2 regions of the Pseudomonas sp. LBUM1670 genome follow, and region 1 is predicted to be linked to the other one. Evidence: riboswitches for the same ligand, from Rfam matches in the RefSeq annotation. Region 1 holds a riboswitch; the other holds the start of a gene.
The links. A riboswitch is a leader RNA that binds a small molecule or an ion and turns the genes downstream of it on or off. The one in region 1 is predicted to bind cobalamin.
Positions count from the first base shown of each region.

Region 2: linked by a shared signal. The riboswitch ahead of cobO (cob(I)yrinic acid a,c-diamide adenosyltransferase) and the one ahead of ACA073_RS13970 (CbtB domain-containing protein) in region 1 are both predicted to bind cobalamin.

Region 1 covers NZ_CP166783.1:3,087,962-3,098,063, reverse strand. Annotated here, with positions in the region: gene metH (methionine synthase) at 1-517, opposite strand, end outside; gene ACA073_RS13995 (fatty acid cis/trans isomerase) at 674-2,971, shown strand; gene nfuA (Fe-S biogenesis protein NfuA) at 3,291-3,875, shown strand; gene cobM (precorrin-4 C(11)-methyltransferase) at 4,052-4,798, opposite strand; gene ACA073_RS13980 (cobalamin biosynthesis protein) at 4,880-5,293, opposite strand; gene ACA073_RS13975 (CbtA family protein) at 5,290-5,994, opposite strand; gene ACA073_RS13970 (CbtB domain-containing protein) at 6,006-6,200, opposite strand; cobalamin riboswitch at 6,321-6,548, opposite strand; cobalamin riboswitch at 6,736-6,948, shown strand; gene cobW (cobalamin biosynthesis protein CobW) at 7,051-8,112, shown strand; gene cobN (cobaltochelatase subunit CobN) at 8,116-10,102, shown strand, end outside.
Region 2 covers NZ_CP166783.1:1,743,056-1,753,157, reverse strand. Annotated here, with positions in the region: gene cobC (alpha-ribazole phosphatase family protein) at 1-28, opposite strand, end outside; gene cobT (nicotinate-nucleotide--dimethylbenzimidazole phosphoribosyltransferase) at 25-1,080, opposite strand; gene cobU (bifunctional adenosylcobinamide kinase/adenosylcobinamide-phosphate guanylyltransferase) at 1,077-1,598, opposite strand; gene ACA073_RS08040 (cobyric acid synthase) at 1,735-3,186, opposite strand; gene cobD (threonine-phosphate decarboxylase CobD) at 3,183-4,175, opposite strand; gene cbiB (adenosylcobinamide-phosphate synthase CbiB) at 4,168-5,076, opposite strand; gene bluB (5,6-dimethylbenzimidazole synthase) at 5,073-5,723, opposite strand; gene ACA073_RS08020 (cobyrinic acid a,c-diamide synthase CobB) at 5,720-7,120, opposite strand; gene cobO (cob(I)yrinic acid a,c-diamide adenosyltransferase) at 7,117-7,728, opposite strand; cobalamin riboswitch at 7,809-8,042, opposite strand; gene ACA073_RS08010 (hypothetical protein) at 8,197-8,781, shown strand; gene ACA073_RS08005 (PQQ-dependent sugar dehydrogenase) at 8,850-10,102, shown strand, end outside.

The sequences.
Region 1 (10,102 bases):
GGCCTTGGGTGGCCTCGGTGTAGTTCTCCACCAGTTCATCGAAGGTCACGTTGCGGTAGCCGGGGTTGTTGACGTCCGGCGACAGCGAGCAGGTGCGGCTGGTCGGGCCGAGCACGCCGGCGACGAAGCGCGGCTTGTCCGGGTTCTCGAGGGTTTTCGCGTCGGCGATCTTGCGCGCCAGGCGAGCGCCTTCTACGTTCAGTTCGTAGGCCAGTTCTTCCATGCCGTAATCGGCCATGGAAATCCGGGTGGCGTTGAAGGTGTTGGTTTCCAGAATGTCAGCGCCGGCATCCAGGTAGGCTTTTTCGATACCACCGATCACGTCCGGGCGCGTCAGCACCAACAGGTCGTTGTTGCCTTTGACATCGCTTGCCCAGTCGGCAAAGCGCTTGCCACGATAATCCTGCTCTTCGAGCTTGTAGCTCTGGATCATCGTGCCCATGCCGCCATCGAGAATCAGAATGCGCTCTTTGAGGGCGTGCTTGAGGGCTTGAAGGCGAACACTGCGATCGGACATTGGGACTACTCGGAAAGACCATGACGAAGGGCCGGGATCATAGCAAACCTGTGCGCTTTTAGAGCATGTGCGGTTTTTTCATGAATATCGCTCATGTTGATGTGGGCGCTGTCCCGGTAGAATCGCGGCGTTTTTTCAGGGATCGGGAACAGGGACATGTCGTATCGCGTCGTCATCGGCAGTGTATTGCTGTTTTTAAGCTGGGGCGCCGTAGCGCAGGATCCGGCGATTTCTGCTGCCATTTCCTACAGCCGCGACATCCAACCGATCTTCACCGAAAAGTGCGTGGCCTGCCATGCCTGCAATGACTCCGCCTGTCAGCTCAATCTGGGCAGCGGCGAGGGGGCTGCGCGCGGCGCGTCGAAAGTCCCGGTCTACGACGGCGAACGCAGTCAGGCGGCCGCGCCGACCCGGTTGTTTTATGACGCTTTCGGCAAGCACGCCTGGCAGCAAAAGGGCTTCTATCCGGTGCTCGACGCTCAGGGCAGCCAGGCCGCGCTGATGGCGCGGATGCTGGAACTGGGTCACACAACGCCGATGACGCCCAACGCCAAATTGCCGGAAGACATCGTCCTCGGTCTGAACCGGGAAAACATGTGCGCGATGCCGGCCGAGTTCGACGGTTACGCCAGCGCGCATCCGAAGGAAGGCATGCCGCTGGCGGTTACCGGCCTGACCGATCAGCAGTACCAGACGCTGCAACGCTGGCTGGCCTCGGGTGCGCCGATCGACGAGCAAGGTCTGCTGCCGTCCGCGAAAGAAGCCTTGCAAGTGGTGCAGTGGGAAAACCTGCTCAACTCGCCGGGCGCCCGCCAGAGCCTGGTGGGGCGCTGGTTGTTTGAGCACTGGTTCCTCGCCCACATTTACTTCAAGGAGGGCGAGCCGGGGCATTTCTTTCAGTGGGTGCGTTCGCGCACGCCCAGCGGCCAGCCGATTGACCTGATCAACACGCGCCGCCCGAATGACGATCCGGGTACGCAGGTGTATTACCGCTTGTGGCCGGTGCAGGGCGTGATCGTGCAGAAGACCCACATCACCTATCCGCTGAGCGCGGCGAAGATGGCGCGGATCAAAAGCCTGTTCTACAACGGTAAATGGCAGGTCAACGCCTTGCCGGGTTACGGGCCGGAACGCCGGGCCAATCCGTTTGCCACGTTCGAGGCGATCCCGGCGCAGGCGCGCTATCAGTTCATGCTCGATAACGCCGAGTACTTTGTGCGCACGTTTATCCGCGGGCCGGTGTGTCGTGGCCAGATTGCCACCGACGTGATCCGCGATAATTTCTGGGCGCTGTTTCAGGCGCCCGAACACGACCTCTACATCATCGACCCCAATTACCGCGGTCAGGCCACGCCACTGCTGGCGATGCCGGGGCAGAACGACGATGTCGGCAGTGTGCTGAGCCTGTGGCATGACTACCGCGACAAGCGCAACAAGTACGAGGCGCTGCGCCGCGACTACTACGCCGATTCACCCGCGCCGGGCTGGTCGACCTTGTGGGCAGGCAACGACAACGCGCTGCTGAGCATTTTCCGGCACTTCGACAGTGCCTCGGTGAACAAGGGCCTGATCGGCGATGTGCCGCAAACGATGTGGCTGTTCGATTTTCCGCTGTTGGAGCGCACGTACTATCAGTTGGCGGTCAACTTCGACGTGTTCGGCAACGTCTCCCATCAGGCTCAGACGCGTCTGTATTTCGACCTGATTCGCAACGGCGCCGAACAGAACTTCCTGCGCCTGATGCCCGCCGATTCCCGGGACGGCTATCTCGACGATTGGTATCAGAGCAGCGGCAAATTCAAGATGTGGCTCGACTATGAAGCCATCGACAACGACAAACCGACGGCGCTGAAACTCGACGAGAAAGACCCGAAGCGCGATTTTGCGATGCAGTTACTGACTCGTTACGGTGAACTCAATGCCAAGCCCGACCCGATCAACCGCTGCGATGGCGCTTATTGCTCGCGGCCGAACATTGATTCTGCATTGCAAAGTGCCGAGCAAGCGCTCAGCCGCCTGACCTCGCGTCCTGCCGCCGGGCTGAAAGTCATCGATCAGTTGCCGGAAGCAACCATGCTGCGTATCGAAACGGCGAGCGGCAAGCGTGAGGTTTACAGCCTGTTGCGCAACCGCGCGCACAGCAACGTGGCGTTCCTGCTGGGCGAGTCGCTGCGTTACCAACCGGGGCTCGACACGCTCACCCTATTCCCGGGCGTACTCAGCAGCTATCCGAACTTCATGTTCAACATTCCCGCCGAGCAGGTGCCAGCGTTTGTGGAGGCGATGGAAAATGCCAGGGACACCAACCGTTTCGAGAAAATCGTTGAACGCTGGGGGATTCGTCGTAGCCATCCGCAGTTCTGGTTTTACTTCCATGACCTGAGCCAGTACGTCCACGAAACCGACCCGGTGGAAGAGGGCGTGCTGGACATGAACCGCTACGAGAATCTTTGATCGACTTTTGATGGTGGGCCGGTGTCGGATCGGTAAGGCACCGCTGAACCAATGTGGGAGCGGGCTTGCTCGCGAAGGCGGTGTGTCATGGACATCGCTATTGCCTGACACACCGCCTTCGCGAGCAAGCCCGCTCCCACAGGGGACGTGATGTTCGCCGTTTGCGTCGCAACCAAAAAGCAGCTATCGGTGGCTTGACGCGCGGAATGACGGCCAATCGCCGCCTCGTGTCGAACCGGCGCTTTCCCGACAAAAATACTAGGACTTTGTACGGCGCGATGATTGGCGTAAACTGCGCCCAAGCCTGCGAGGAGTTTCCATGACCGCTATTACCATTACCGACGCCGCCCACGATTACCTGGCTGATCTGCTCTCCAAGCAGAACACCCCGGGCATCGGCATCCGCGTCTTCATCACCCAGCCTGGCACTCAGTACGCCGAAACCTGCATTGCCTACTGCAAGCCGGGCGAAGAAAAACCCGAAGACACTGCGCTGGGGCTGAAAAGCTTCACTGCTTATATCGACTCGTTCAGCGAAGCTTTCCTGGACGACGCGGTTGTCGACTACGCCACCGACCGCATGGGCGGCCAACTGACCATCAAGGCGCCAAACGCCAAAGTCCCGATGGTCAACGCCGACAGCCCGGTCAACGAGCGCATCAACTACTACCTGCAAACCGAGATCAACCCGGGGCTCGCCAGTCACGGCGGTCAGGTCAGCCTGATCGACGTGGTCGACGACGGTATCGCCGTGTTGAAGTTCGGCGGCGGTTGCCAGGGCTGCGGCCAGGCGGACGTCACCCTGCGTGAAGGCATCGAGCGCACCTTGCTTGAGCGCATCCCCGAGCTCAAGGGTGTTCGTGACGTGACCGACCATACGCAGAAAGAAAACGCCTACTACTAAGTAAGGTGTTCGCTGCAAAAATGAAAAAACGGCGCCCCGTGAGTGCCGTTTTTTTATGGATAAATTTCACTGGCGCCTTCGCGAGCAAGCCCGCTCTCACAGTGGATCGTTGTCGAACACAAAATCTGTGCGCGCAGGAGATCCAATGTGGGAGCGGGCTTGCTCGCGAAGGGGTCCTATGGTCTATAGAGATGCGCATGCCCTGCGCGATACAACGATGACTCACTGAAGTGATCGCTACCCAACACCCGACCCACCAGAATCAACGCCGTACGCCGAAACCCCTTCGCCTCAACCTTCCCGGCAATATCCGCAATCGTTCCCACCACCCAATCCTGATCCGGCCATGTCGCCCGGTGGATCACCGCAATCGGACAGTCCGCGCCGTAATGCGGCAACAATTCAACCAGGATTTTCTCCAGATGATTGACCCCAAGGTGAATCGCCATGGTCGCTCCATGCTGCGCCAGACTCCCCAGTTCTTCACCGGCGGGCATCGCAGTCTTGTCGGCGTAGCGGGTCAAAATCACGCTCTGTGACACGTCCGGCAACGTCAACTCCGCGCCCAAAAGCGCCGCACAGGCCGCCGTGGCGGTGACACCGGGAATGATTTCAAAGGGAATGTCGAGTTCACGCAGGTAGCGAATCTGCTCGCCAATCGCGCCATACAGACCCGGGTCGCCGGAATGCACCCGCGCCACATCCTGGCCATTGGCATGGGCGGTCTTGATCAGTTCGATGATCTGTTCCAGGTGCAGTTCGGCGCTGTTGACCACCTGTCCGGCGCTATGGCCTTCCAGCACCGCGGCGGGCACCAGGGAACCGGCGTAGATGATCACCGGGCAACTGCGGATTAGGCGCTGGCCTTTGACGGTGATCAGTTCCGGGTCGCCGGGACCTGCGCCAATGAAGTAGACGGTCATCGTCGTTTCCTGTCAGAAAAAGGTCTGGGCAAGGCTTCAGATGAAGATTGCTCATGATCGAAGGCGGGATTATCGAGGATTTTACGCAGTGCCGGCCAATGCCAGGGTGGCCTGGGCGTATTTTTGTCGCAAGATCAGCAGTTTTGCCGGTGCCTGAGCCAGTTGTTCAGCGAGGGCGAGGGCGGCACTTTCTGCTACGCCATAGCAGCCGGTGCGTTCAAAAGCGATGTCTGAGCGGTGGCTGAGTCGCGATTGATAGCCGGCCAGTTGTTCGCTGCTGAAGTACATCAAGGGCAGCGAGAGTTGTGCGGCGAGCTCGATCAGAGCAGGTTCGTCGCGCTTCAAGTCGATGCTGGCCAGGGCCTTGATCTGGTGAAGTCCGATTTGATGCGCCTGTAACGCCTGATCGAGTAATGCCCGCAGTGTGCTGACGGGGCAGCCGCGCTGGCAGCCCAGGCCGACCACTAACGTCGGCGCTGTGCCAGTGTCTGTCATGCGTGGTATTGGCCATCGCTTTTGCGGCGGAACAACCAGGCGCTGATCAGGCCCAGGGCCAGCCAGAACGCCACGTTGGTCAGCTGCGAAGCGATTTTGAACTGCGTTTCCAGGGCTTCCGGCGCGAGCATCGAGTGCACTTCCGGTTGCGGTGCGCCGATGACGTGAGGAACGGCGAGAATCGCCACGCCCAGGATCTTCATCAGCCAGTGACGGCTGAACACGATCAGCGCGATGCCGACAGCGGTGGACGCTGCAGTGCTGATCCACCAGATTTGCCGTTGTGCCAGATCCGCCGCGGCAGTGCCGGGCAATTCAGGCGGCAGGCCGAGGGTCGGTGCCAGCACGAACGTCGCGTAACCGGCCAGGCCCCAAAGCAGGCCCTGGGAGGTTTTGGTCGGCGCACGCAAGGTGTAGAGGCCGGCGAGCATCAGCGCGAAACCCACTGCAACCACCAGGTTGCCGCCCGTCGTCGACAGCACGCGCTGCCAGCCGTCTTCAGGTTCCCAGGCTTCGGCATCGTGGGAATGAGCGGCGGCACCGGCGGCATGTTCGTGAACCTCAACAACAGCCGGTTCGGATTTTTCGTAGGTTTCCGCCTGCAGAATCAGCGGAGCGACCCAGAAGCTTTGCAGCAGGGTCAGCAGCAGGGCGGCCAGCAGCCCGGTAAAGCCTGCGGTTTGCGCGATACGCTTGATCATGTCGGCAGGTCTCAATGGCACGGGAACGCGGAGCTGTGACGGGTATCGTGTGCGGCGTTGTGCACCGCTTCGATGTGCGAGAAACCGGCGAAATACACAAGGCACGCGCCCAGGATCGACGCACAGACGGCGACGGTCAGGCGTTGAGTCAGGGTTGAAGTGGTGGTGCTGGCGGATGTGTGGCCGGTGCTGCTGATGATCGACATGGCGCTTCCCTCTGGTCTGTCAGCGGGTGAATAGAGCGCATGGAAGAGCCCTGCGAATCGGGCTCGCAGAGATTCAAACAGCGCCCGCCCACCGCGGGTTTGTTATTCAGTGAACGTAATCGTCACTTTGTGTTGCGGGCCGGTCTCCGGGCTCGCGAGGGGCTTGGGCGTCAGCCGAAACCTGCAAGCGTCACCTTCCCATGCCGAACTGCTGGCACAGTGGATCTGACGCTTCGCTCGCTTACCGTTGCGGGGGCAGCACCGGACTGACATGGCTTTGAGTAAAGCACATGATTCACCGGTTTCCCGTTTCACCCTGTGAAGGGCACCCGTAACAAGGCGTGTAGGAGAGCATGGGCGGGGGTTGGGCGTCAATTGGCAGGCGTTCTCATCTCGAGACCGAGGCGCCTTCATCGCGAGCAAGCCCGCTCCCACATTGGAACGCGATCAACTGTGGGAACGGGCTTGCTCGCGAAGGCGTCGTCTCAGGCACCACAGAACTCAGCGTGGACATTGACCCGCCCCAAGACGATGCGTAGCCTTGCGCTTTCGAGGTTCTTCGGCGTTTGCCGAAGCTAAGAAGGGAACGCGGTCAATGCCGCGGCTGCCCCCGCAACTGTGAACGGTGATGTTCGCTGCCACGCCACTGCACGCTCCAGCCCTGGAGCCCGCGGGAAGGCGCAGCAAACGCCAGTCTAGCGACAGGCACACCGCCAGCCAGGAGACCTGCCTCGACACGAATTCTCACTACAACCGGGCGGGGTGATCCGGTGGCGAAATCTTCCGCGCGCCTGCCTGTGCAGCAGCGGTCGTCGTCCCGTATGCCCGCCACCTTGCCAAAGGGCATCCGATGAAAACACTGGCCAAACTCCCCGTCACCATCGTTACCGGCTTCCTCGGCTCGGGCAAAACCACCTTGCTGCGGCACATGCTCGACAACGCTCAGGGCCGCCGCATCGCGGTGATCGTCAACGAGTTCGGCGAGCTGGGCATCGACGGCGAAATCCTCAAGCAGTGTTCCATCGGTTGCACCGAAGAAGAAGCCAACGGCCGGGTCTACGAACTGGCCAACGGCTGCCTGTGCTGCACCGTTCAGGAAGAATTCTTTCCGGTGATGCGCGAACTGGTTGCCCGTCGCGGCGACCTCGATCACATCCTGATTGAAACTTCCGGCCTGGCCCTGCCGAAGCCTTTGGTGCAAGCCTTCCAGTGGCCGGAAATCCGCAGCGCCTGCACCGTGGACGCGGTCATCACCGTGGTCGACAGCCCGGCCGTTGCCGCCGGCACTTTCGCTGCCTTCCCGGATCAGGTCGACGCCCAGCGCAAACTCGACCCGAACCTGGACCACGAATCGCCACTGCACGAGCTGTTCGCCGACCAACTGGCCAGCGCCGACCTGGTGATCCTCAACAAGGCCGACCTGATCAGCCCGGAAGACCTGGCCCGCGTACGCCTGGAAGTCGCCGAAGAACTGCCGCCGGCGGTGAAAGTCATCGAAGCCAGCAGCGGTCGTCTGCCACTGGACGTGCTGATTGGCCTCGGCGCCGGTTCTGAAGAACACATCGACAGCCGTCACAGCCATCACGATCACCACCATGAAGGCGAAGATGATCACGATCACGACGCGTTCGACTCCATTTCCATCGAACTGCCCCAAGCCGACGAAAGCCTGCTGCTGGACGCGCTGACCCAATTGGTGGTCAAGCACGGCATCCTGCGCGTCAAAGGCTTTGCCGCCATCCCGAACAAACCGATGCGCCTGCTGATCCAGGGCGTGGGCACGCGATTCGACAAGCATTTCGACCGTCAGTGGGGCGCCGATGAAGCGCGCACCACGCGTCTGGTGTTGATCGGTCAGGCGCTGGACGCCGCGCAACTCGAAGCGCAATTGCGCGCCGCGCTCAGCGTTTAACCCATGCACCTGCTCAGGACCCAGCCCGGCGGTTTCGTCTCGGATGACAACATTGCCGACCTTGGACAAACCCCCGCCGAGCTGGTGATCCTGTGCAGCGGCGATTCCAGCCTGGCGTTGCTCGCCGAAGCGGCGCAGCAGTTGCCCGACGACTACCCGAGCGTGCGCCTGGCCAACCCGATGCAGGTTCAGAATCACGCCTCGGTCGATTTGTATGTCGACGAAGTGCTGCGCCACGCCAAGGTGATTTTAATCTCGCTGCACGGCGGCATCGCCTATTGGCGCTACGGCGTCGAGCGTCTGGTCGAGCTTTCGCAGCGTGGCGTACAGCTGATTCTGGTGCCCGGCGATGATCGCCCGGACCCGGAGCTCAGCGACCTGAGCACGGTGATGCCTGAAGACCGCGATCGGCTCTGGCACTACTTGCGTCAGGGCGGCATGGCCAACGCGCTCGACCTGTTTCGCTGCCTCGCCAATCGCTGGCTGGATCGCGATTATGCGTGGGCCGAACCGCAAACCCTGCCGCGCACCGCGATCTACCACCCGCAAAAAAGCCCCGCCGCATTGAGTGATTGGCAGGCCGACTGGCAGGCCGGTCAACCGGTGGCGGCGGTGCTGTTTTACCGCTCGCATTTGCAGGCGGCGAACACCGCATTCATCGATGTTTTCTGCCAGCGCTTGCAAGCGGCGGGGTTGAGCCCGTTGCCGATTGCCGTGGCCAGTTTGAAGGAGCCCGGCTGCCTGACGGTGGTCGAGGACTGGCTGGATGAGGTCGAAGCAGGGGTGATTCTCAACACCACCGGTTTCGCCCAGTCCAGCCCCGAAGCGCCGCATTTGCGACCGTTTTGCCGCAATATCCCGGTCATTCAAGCGATCTGCGCCCAGGACAACGAACCCGGCTGGCGTGCCAGCGAGCAAGGCCTCGGCCCGCGGGATCTGGCGATGCACATTGCGCTGCCCGAGCTGGACGGGCGAATCATCAGCCGCCCGATCAGCTTCAAGGACCTGGCGTGGCGCAGCGAGCGCAGTCAGTCCGATGTGGTCTGCTATCGGCCTGCACCTGAGCGCATGGACTTTGTCGCCGAACTGGCGCGGCGCTGGATTGATCTGGCGCGGGTGCCGAACAGCGAAAAACGCATTGCGCTGATCCTCGCCAACTACCCGACACGCGACGGACGGATCGGCAATGGTGTCGGTCTCGACACGCCGGCCGCCGCGTTGAATATCCTCCGTGCGTTGCACGCAGAAGGTTATCCGCTGCCCGCCGAACTGCCGGACAGCAGCACCGCGTTGATCCAGCAATTGCTCGGCGGTGTCAGCAACGACCTCGATACCCTCGACCAGCGTCCGTGTCATCAAAGCCTGGCGCTGGACGACTACAACCTGATGTTCAACGCCTTGCCCGAGACCAACCGTCAAGCCGTGCTGGAACGCTGGGGCACGCCCGAAAACGATCCGATGTTCCGCGGCGGACGGATGATGATCGCCGGGCTGCGTTTCGGCCTGACCTTCATCGGCATTCAACCGGCGCGGGGTTATCAGGTTGCCCCGAGCGCGGTGTATCACGACCCCGACCTGGTGCCGCCTCACGGCTATCTGGCGTTCTACTTCTGGTTGCGCAACACCTACGGCGCTCACGGCGTGATCCACGTCGGCAAACACGGCAACCTCGAATGGCTGCCGGGCAAAGGCGTCGGGCTGTCGGAAAGCTGCTGGCCGGACGCGTTGCTCGGGCCAATGCCAAACATCTATCCGTTTATCGTCAATGATCCGGGCGAGGGTGCCCAGGCCAAGCGTCGCACGCAAGCGGTGATCATCGATCACCTGATGCCGCCGCTGACTCGCGCCGAAACGTATGGTCCGCTGCGTAATCTCGAGCTGTTGGCCGACGAATATTACGAAGCACAATTGCTTGATCCGCGTCGCGCCCGGGAGTTGCAGCGCGACATACTGCAACTGGTGCGCGACACGCACATCGACCGTGAACTGC
Region 2 (10,102 bases), 1.3 Mb from region 1:
GGCGCAACAGGTCAAGGCGCAAGGTCATGCCGGACGATCCGCCACGGCCGCTTCGGCGAACGTCGCCATTTGCCCGTAAAGGTCACACGCCAGGCGCAGCAACGGCACGGCCAACGCGGCGCCGCTGCCCTCGCCCAGACGCAGACCGAGGTCCAGCAAGGGTTCGGCGTTCAGGGTTTCCAGCACGTGACGATGACCCGGCTCGGCGCCGCGATGACCAAACAACAGCCACTGGCGGCAGCCAGGATTCAAGCGCACCGCCACCAACGCAGCGACGCTGCTAATGAACCCGTCCACCAGCACTGCGACGCCTTCCTGGGCACACGCCAGATACGCGCCGACCAACGCTGCAATTTCGAAACCGCCGAGATTGAGCAGGGTTTGCAGCGCGTCGCCACGCTGAGCACTGTGCAAGGCCAAAGCTCGCTCGATGACCTGGGCTTTATGGCTGACACCCGCCGCGTTCAGGCCGGTGCCCGGCCCGGTCAAGTGCACCACCGGGCAATCCAGTAACGCACAGGCCAACGCACTGGCCGCCGTCGTGTTGCCGATGCCCATCTCGCCACCGATGAACAACTGCGCGCCCGCCGCGAGCGCACGCTGCACGCTGTCACGACCGGCCTGCAAGGCGAGTTCGCCCTGTGCTTGAGTCATGGCCGCGCCTTCAACAAAATTCGCGGTGCCCGCGCCGATGTTCAGGTGACGCACGCCCGGCAGATTCAACGATGGCGTCACCGTGCCGAGGTCGATCACTTCGAGGGAAGCGCCGAGTTGGCGCGCCAACACACTGATCGCCGCGCCACCGCTGACGAAGTTGTGCAGCATCTGCCCGGTGACTTCCTGGGGAAACGCCGACACACCTTCGGCGACGACGCCATGGTCACCGGCAAAAATCGCGATCCACAGCTGATCCAGTCTCGGCTTCACCTGCCCCTGCAACCCGGCCAATTGCACCGCCACCGACTCGAGCCGCCCAAGGGAGCCGGCGGGTTTGGTCAGCTGCTGTTGCCGTGCTTGGGCCTGTTCGACGGCTTGGGCGTCAATCGGCTTGCACGGGTTCAGCCACCAGGATTGAGTCATAACGCAGTTCCTTTCAAAGTCAGGGGCAGGCCGGCGACGGTCAGGACGACTCGCTGACAGCGTTCGGCCAGAGCTTGATGCAGCCAACCGGCTTCATCGACGTAGCGGCGAGTCAGTTCGCCCAGCGGCACGACACCCATTCCGGTCTCGTTGCTGACAAAAATGATTTCACCCGGCAATTCATCCAGGCAGTCCAGCAAGGCTTCGCGCTCGGCGGCCAGGCACTCGGTGTCGTCGAGCATCAGCAGATTGGTCATCCACAGGGTCAGGCAATCCACCAGCAGGCAGCGATCGGCGCGGGCGGATTCGCGCAGGACACGGGCGAGTTCAACGGGCTCTTCGATCAGCGCCCATTCGGCCGGACGACGGGCGCGGTGGTGGGCGACCCGTTCGTTCATTTCACCATCCAGCGGTTGGCTGGTGGCGATGTAGGTCACCTGGAGCTGACTGTCTGTTGCCAGTTTTTCGGCCAGGCGACTTTTGCCGGAGCGGGCGCCGCCGAGGATCAGTTGCAGCATGGTTACATCCTTTAAATATTCGGTGAGGCGACTGCCGCTTTCGCGAGCAAGCCCGCTCCCACAGTTGACCGCGTTCCAATGTGGGAGCGGCGGTGCGACGATTCGACTTGCTCGCGAAGGGGCCAGCCCGGTCACCTCAAATCCCGCAGAGCTCACGCAACAGCCCGGTATCCAGATGCTTCTCCACCAGATCCGCCAACCGCTCGATATCACGCTCGCGCAACCCGTGATAGTCCACTTCCTGCACATCCTGCAAACCCGCCCAGCGCAACAGCGCGCTGCACGCTGCCGGCGATTCGAACAGGCCATGCAGATAGGTGCCGAAAATCTGCCCATCGACACTTTGCGCACCATCGCAACGGCCATCTTCCAACTGCACGGCGGCGTTTTCCAACGCCGGCCCGGTGGTCACGCCGGCGTGAATTTCATAGCCACTGACTTCAGCATTCTCCAGCGCCAAACGCCCGCGCACATTGCGCAGTTGCTTCTCTTCTTCAAGCTGCGTTTCAAACGCCAACAAACCCAGACCGTCGCTGGAGCCCGGCGCGCCTTCGAGGCCCAGCGGGTCGTGCACCTGCTCGCCGAGCATCTGCAGACCGCCGCAAATCCCCAACACTTTTCCGCCGTAGCGCAAATGCCGGGCGATGGCGGTGTCCCAGCCATTGGCGCGCAAATACGCAAGGTCGCTGCGCACGCTTTTCGAGCCGGGAAGAATGATCAGGTCGGCGGGCGGAATTGCCTGCCCGGGGCCGATGAATTGAAGGTCCACTTGCGGGTGCAGGCGCAGCGGATCGAAATCGGTGTGGTTGCTGATGCGCGGCAACACCGGCACCACCACTTTGAGCACTTGATCGGCCTTGTCGGTCTGGCGCTGATCGATGCCGTCCTCGGCTTCCAGATGCAGGTCCATCACGTACGGCAGAACGCCGATCACCGGTTTGCCGGTGCGCGCTTCCAGCCAGTCGAGGCCTGGTTGCAGCAAGGCAATGTCGCCGCGAAAACGGTTGATGATGAAACCTTTGACCCGCGCCTGCTCGCTCGGTGACAGCAGTTCCAGGGTGCCCACCAGATGCGCGAAAACCCCGCCGCGATTGATGTCGGCGATCAGCACCACCGGGCAATCCACCGCTTCGGCGAAACCCATGTTGGCGATGTCGCCTGCGCGCAGATTGATCTCCGCCGGCGAGCCTGCACCTTCGACCATGACCACTGGATACGCCGCGCTCAGCCGCGCATGGGAGGCCAGCACCGCTTGCATGGCGATAGCTTTGTAGTCGTGATACGCGACCGCGTTCATCGTCGTGACGGCGCGACCATGAATGATCACCTGGGCGCCAGTGTCGCTGTTGGGCTTGAGCAACACCGGATTCATGTCGGTGTGCGGTTCGAGATGGGCGGCCTGAGCCTGCACCGCTTGCGCACGTCCGATCTCGCCACCGTCCGCGGTTACGGCACTGTTGAGCGCCATGTTCTGTGGCTTGAACGGAACGACGCGTATGCCCTGGCGCGTGACCCAGCGACACAGCGCCGTTACCAGTGTGCTTTTGCCGGCGTCGGAGGTGGTGCCTTGCACCATCAACGTAGTCATCGGGTTTCCTTGGCGTAGGCCTCGAACGCTTGCTCGAGTCGGGTCCAGTCGGCCTCTTCGCCCGGCAGGCCGAAACGCAGGCTGCTGTTGTGGGTGAACAACCGCAGCAGAATGCCGTTCCGGGCCATGAACTCATGCAGTTCTTCGGCGCGTTCGGTGGTCAACCACTGAAACAGGGCACAACCGCCCTGAGGTTTGAAACCGCGTTTTTCCAGCAGATGAGCCAGACGCTCGCTGGCTTGTTCGGTACGCACACGCTGTCTGGCGTGGCCTTCGGTATCCTGCAAACAAACCTGGCCCAGCACGCGAGTCGGTCCGCTGACGGCCCAGGGTCCGACTTGTTCGGCGAGCAATTTGAGCAGCTTGCGCTCCGCCAGCACGAACCCCAACCGCACACCGGCCAGACCAAAAAACTTGCCGAAAGAGCGCAGCACGATCAAGCCGACCTGATGCGCGTACGGCGCCAGGCTCAGCTGTGGAGTGTTGTCCATGAACGCTTCGTCCACCACCAGCCAGCCACCGCGCTGAGCCAGCCTGGAATGCCAGTCAAGCAGACGGCTCGGCGTCAGGCTCAGGCCGGTGGGATTGTTCGGGTTGACCACCACCAGTACGTCGAGGCTGTCGAGGAAGAAGTCGACCTCCTGCTCCAACACTTCACGCACGATGTAACCGCTGCGGCGCCAGGCTTCGGCGTGCTCGGCGTAACACGGCGACAGCACGCCGACCTTGCCGACCCGACGCAAACGCGGCAGCAACTGGATCGCCATTTGAGAACCGGCCACCGGCAGCACTTGCGCGGCACCGTAGTAATCGCAGGCCGCCTGCTCCAGTCCGTCATCGGTTTCCGGCAATCGCGCCCAGGCGCGCAACGGAATGTCCGGGACCGGAAACGGCCAGGGCGCGAGGCCGCTGGACAGGTCGAGCCAATCGGCTTCGGCGATACCGTATTCGAGCGCCGCCTTGCGCAACCGACCACCGTGCTCAAGCATAGAATTCAGCCCCCACGCAGAGAATCAGCAGCCATAACCATACCCCGCGCCGGACCAATTTCCAGCCTCGGTCGATGGAGTCGGCGTCCGCCGGCGCGCCTTCGCCCAACTGCGGACGCTGATGCAATTCACCGTGATAAATCGCCGCGCCGCCCAACTCGACACCCAGCGCACCGGCCCCTGCAGCCATCACCGGACCGGCGTTCGGGCTGTCCCAGGTCGGGCCTTGGATACGCCAGCATTTCAGCGCGAGACGGGTTTTGCCCAGCAGCGCGTAGGTCAACGCCACCAACCGCGCAGGAATGTAGTTGAGCACGTCGTCGATCTTCGCCGCGGCCCAGCCGAAACGTTCGAAGCGCTCGTTGCGATAACCCCACATCGCATCCAGCGTATTGCTCAATCGGTAGAGCACCACGCCGGGCGCGCCCGCCACGGCAAACCAGAACAGTGCGGCAAACACCGCGTCGCTGCCGTTCTCCAGGACGGATTCGGTGGCGGCGCGGGCGACTTCGGTTTTATCCAGTTCGCTGGTCTGGCGGCTGACCAGGTAACCGACGCGTTTGCGCGCTTCCTCCAGATCATCACTGCGCAGCGCCTTGGCAACCGGTTCGACGTGTTCACCGAGGCTACGCATGCCGAGCGCGCAATAGAGCGCGAGAATCTCGACGATCCAGCCTACATAAGGCGCCCAGGAAAAAGCCGTGGCGAGCAAGGTCAGCGGCACGACCGCGATCACCCAGGCGGTAACGCCGTGACTGCGCCAGCCGCGTCCACCGCCGTTGAAACGTTGTTCGATGCGGTCGGCAAAACGGCCGAACGCCACCAGCGGATGCCAGCGTTTGGGTTCACCCAGCAGCGCATCCAGCGCAACCGCGGCGACACTCAACAACGCCACACTCATTGACTCACTCCCCAATAATTTTCATACAGCAATTCGCTTAGCGGACGCGCCTGCGCCCAGCCTTCGAGTACCAGCATCGGCGCCGGATAGAATTCCTTGACCGGCCCGAGGCAAAGAATCGCCAGAGGCTTGGCCCCGGCAGGCAAACCCAGCAGGTCGGCCAGGGCTTGCGGCTCGAATAAAGACACCCAACCCATGCCCAGTCCTTCGGCACGGGAGGCCAGCCACAGGTTCTGGATCGCGCAGGACAACGAGGCCATGTCCATTTCCGGCAAGGTGCGGCGGCCGAAGATGTGGCGTTCGCGATCGTCCATCAGCGCGGCGACCAACACCTCGGCACAGTCGTTGATGCCTTCGACTTTCAGTTTCATGAATTCGTCGGTGCGTTCGCCAAGGGCTTCAGCGGTGCGGATGCGTTCTTCTTCCACCAGCAACTGGATCTTGCCGCGCAGGGCGCGATCGCTGATGCGGATGAATCGCCAAGGCTGCATCAGGCCGACGCTCGGCGCCTGGTGCGCGGCTTCGAGCAGGCGCCGGAGCAACTCGGGTTCGACGGTGCCACCGCTGAAGTGGCGCATGTCGCGGCGTTCGGCGATGGCGCGATACACCGCTTCGCGTTCGGCCTGGCTGAATGCGTTGTCAGTCATGACCTCTTCGCGAGCAAGCCCGCTCCCACAGTTGACCGCGTTTCTACAGGCAATACGCCATTCAATGTGGGAGCGGGCTTGCTCGCGAAAGCGGTCTGAAGGTCAGGCGCAAACAGCGCGGCAACCGCCGACGGATTGGACGGAAAATAGAAATGCACATAAGAAGCCGTCATCCGCCCCTCACGATAAACCGCCTCCGCCCCACGCCCGCCGTTAGGGCTGAGGCCACGGGCAATCGGCTCAAGTTCGGTACTGGTCAACGAATGGTGATAGGTGTGCCCGCGCAGCGAGCCTTCCGGCAATTCGACCGCCTGCAACGCCAGCGCCGCCAGCCGTGTCTGCATCACCGCATCACCGGCCAGCAAACCGACCAGCTCTGCGCGAGTGCCTTCGACATCGGTCAGCGAGTCGAGCAAATACAGCATGCCGCCACACTCGGCCAACAACGGTTTGCCCGCCGCGTGGTGAGCGCGGATGGCGTTGAGCATCGGGGTGTTCTGTGCCAGCGCCACATGGTGCAATTCCGGGTAACCGCCCGGCAGATAGAGGCTGTCGGCCTCCGGTAATTGCGTGTCGCGGATCGGTGAGAAAAACAGCAGTTCGGCGCCCATGGCTCGCAACAGATCCAGGCTCGCGCCGTAGGTGAATGCGAAGGCTTCATCACGGGCCACGGCAATCCGCACACCGGCCAGCAACGGCTCGGCAGCGATCACATCAGGTGCAGCGAATTCCACTGCGGGTGGCAGCTCGACTTCGCAACTGCTGGCCAAGGCATCCGCCGCCGCATCGAGGCGCAGATCAAGATCGTTCAGCTCGCTGGCCTGAACCAGACCGAGGTGCCGACTCGGCAATTCAATCCCGGTTTCCCGGGACAACGCGCCATACCAGCGCAGGCCTTCAGTGAGGCTACCTTCGAGCAATTGCGCATGACGCAAGGTGCCGACGCGGTTGGCCAGCACCCCGGCAAACGGCAAGTCCGGCTGATATTTCGCCAACCCCAAAGCCAGCGCGCCGAACGTTTGCGCCATCGCCGTGCCGTCGATCACGCCGAGCACCGGCACGCCAAAGTGTCGCGCCAGATCGGCGCTGGACGGCGTGCCGTCGAACAGCCCCATAACGCCTTCGATCAGGATCAGATCAGCTTCGCCGGCGGCGTCCCACAACAGCCGACGACTTTCCTGCTCGCCGACCATCCACATGTCCAGTTGATAGACCGGCGCTCCGCTGGCGCGCTCGAGAATCATCGGGTCGAGAAAGTCCGGTCCGCATTTGAACACGCGAACCTTGCGCCCCTGATTGCGATGCAAACGGGCCAGCGCGGCGGTGACGGTGGTCTTGCCCTGACCGGAGGCCGGCGCGGCAATCAAGACCGCCGGGCAATGACGTGGTTGATTCACAGCTCGACGCCTTTTTGCGCTTTGATCCCGGCCTGGAAGGCGTGCTTGATGACGCCCATTTCTGTGACGGTGTCGGCCAGTTCGATCATTTCCGGCTTGGCGCCGCGACCGGTGACCACCACGTGCTGCATCGGCGGACGCGCCTGCAAGTCGCTGAGCACCTGATCGAGGTCGAGGTAACCGTGCTTGAGGGCGATGTTCAACTCATCCAGCACCACCAGACCGATCGACGGATCGCGCAACAGATCGCGGGAAACGGCCCACGCGGCTTCGGCGGCGGCGATGTCTCGTTGGCGGTCCTGGGTTTCCCAGGTAAAGCCCTCGCCCATCACATGAAAACGCACCTGCTCGGGAAAGCGCCGGAAGAACAGTTCTTCGCCAGTGCTGTTGCGGCCCTTGATGAACTGCACCACGCCGCACTGCATGCCGTGACCCATGGAGCGGGCGAGCATGCCGAACGCCGAACTGCTTTTGCCTTTGCCGTTGCCGGTCAGCACCAGCAGCAGGCCGCACTCATTCGGTGAGTTGGCGATGCGTTCGTCGATCACGGCTTTTTTGCGCAGCATGCGCGCCAGGTGGCGTTCGTCACGATCAGGGGAATCAGTCATGGGGAGCTCTCCGTTGAGGCTGGATAACGGCGGGCAGGCACAAGAATAGACGGCAAGAAGCCTGGCATCGCCCACCGTGATGCCGCTGGATGGATCAGGCCGGTCTCCGGGCTCATGAGCGGCGTTACGCCTGACTGCGCGCCTTCCCATGTCGATATCGACACAGTGGCTCAAGGCGCAGTCTTCACACATTTACCGTTGCGGGGGCAGCGCCGGGATCGTGATTGTTCATGAGTTGAACGAACGCACTCACCGGCTTCCCTGTTTCACTCTGTCGACCAAGGCCACAGAGCACCTGAAACAAGCCGCGAAGGTTAGAGGGTTGGGGGTGGAGCGTCAATTAAAGCCGGGAAGCCGTGGGGCGAATAACTGCCGTTGATCAATTAACCGACGCCAATCTTGTGCCTCACTTCCAGCAATGATATCAAAGAGCCACAACCCCATATCACAATAACAAGGGTAAGCCACATGCAAGGCATGATCGTCAGCAATCCGAAGCTGGAATTCCTGCGCCCGGTTCTCGAACGCTGGTTTGACTGTATCGACCGCTACAACGCCGTGCGCGGCGATAACGACACGCCTTACTGGTACGACGAAAACGCCAACCTCGGCTTGCTCTCGGCCGCCGCGTGGATGGCGGAAATGGTCACGCTGCAACAGACACCGACCCGCAAACAGAACGAAGAAGGCGAACGCAACGCCCGCGCCGACCTGTTCATCGCCACCCGCGAAGAGCGTGCCTACCTTCAAGCCACGCAGCGCTGGCCACGGGTCAACAGCCTCAACCTGACACAGGCGCTGGCCGATATCACCAGCGACGCCAGGCGCATCAGCTACGCCAGCGACCTGAAACTCGGCTGCCTGTTCGTTGCACCGCAAAAAGCCCAGCAAAGCGCTACCCCGGAAGAACTCCAGGACATGGTCGACGACCTGCAAAAGGAACACACCTGCGCCGTCGCCTGGTATTTCCCCTACGCCTACCGCAAGTTGCGCAACGAAGCCGGCCACTATCACCCCGGTATCGCCGTGCTGTTCAAGGAAGCTCGCGGCTGACTGGTTGAACCATCGCGGGTTTGCGCTTCTCTATTGATCAGGTCACTGCATTTATAGGGAAGATCAGCATGCGCAAGCCCCCGCTCGTTCTCGTCATCGCCCTCGCCGGAGGGCTCGCCGCCTGCGGCGAAACCTCCAGACTGCAAGTCTCCGACGGCACCGGCCCGTCGCCCAAACTGCCCGAACCGAACAAAACCCTGATCCCGACGGTGAACATCGCCCCGGCGATCGGCTGGCCGGACGGTGCGAAACCCACCGCCGCACCGGGCACTCAGGTGGCCGCGTTCGCCGAAGGCCTCGATCACCCGCGCTGGCTGTATGTGCTGCCGAACGGTGACGTGCTCGTCGCCGAAACCAACGCGCCGCCCAAACCCGACGATGGCAAAGGCGTTAAAGGCTGGGTCATGAAGAAAGCCATGGGCCGCGCGGGTGCCGGCGTACCCAGCCCGAACCGCATCACATTGCTGCGCGACAAGGACCACGACGGCATCGCCGAAACCCGCACGGTGTTTCTGGAAAACCTCAATTCGCCCTTCGGCATGACCCTGGTCGGCAATGACCTGTATGTCGCTGACACGGACCGCTTGCTGCGCTTCCACTATGAGAACGGCGACACGGCGATCAAGTCGCAGCCGATCAAAGTGGTTGATCTACCGGGCGGCACGCTGAACCACCACTGGACCAAAAATGTCATCGCCAGCAAGGACGGCAGCAAGCTGTACGTTACGGTGGGTTCCAACAGCAACGTCGCCGAACACGGCATGGATCAGGAAGAAGGTCGCGCGGCAATCTGGGAAGTGGATCGTGCCACCGGCAATCACCGGATCTTCGCCTCGGGGATTCGCAATCCAAATGGTTTGGCCTGGGAGCCGCAGAGCGGCGCACTGTGGACAGCCGTCAACGAGCGGGATGAAATCGGCAGCGACCTGGTGCCGGACTACATCACTTCCGTGAAGGACGGCGGGTTCTATGGCTGGCCTTATAGCTATTACGGCCAGCACGTCGACATTCGCGTCGAGCCGCAAAACCCGGACCTGGTCGCCAAGGCTATCGCGCCGGACTACGCGGTCGGCCCGCATACCGCGTCACTGGGCCTGACGTTCGCTGAAGGCAACACGCTGCCAACGCAATTCAAGGAAGGCGCCTTCATCGGCCAGCACGGCTCGTGGAACCGCAACCCGCACAGTGGTTACAAAGTGATTTTCGTGCCGTTCAGTGCGGGCAAGCCGACCGGGCAACCGGTTGATGTGCTCACGGGTTTCCTGAATAAAGATGAAGATGCCATGGGCCGGCCGGTGGGTGTGGTGATTGATCAGCAAGG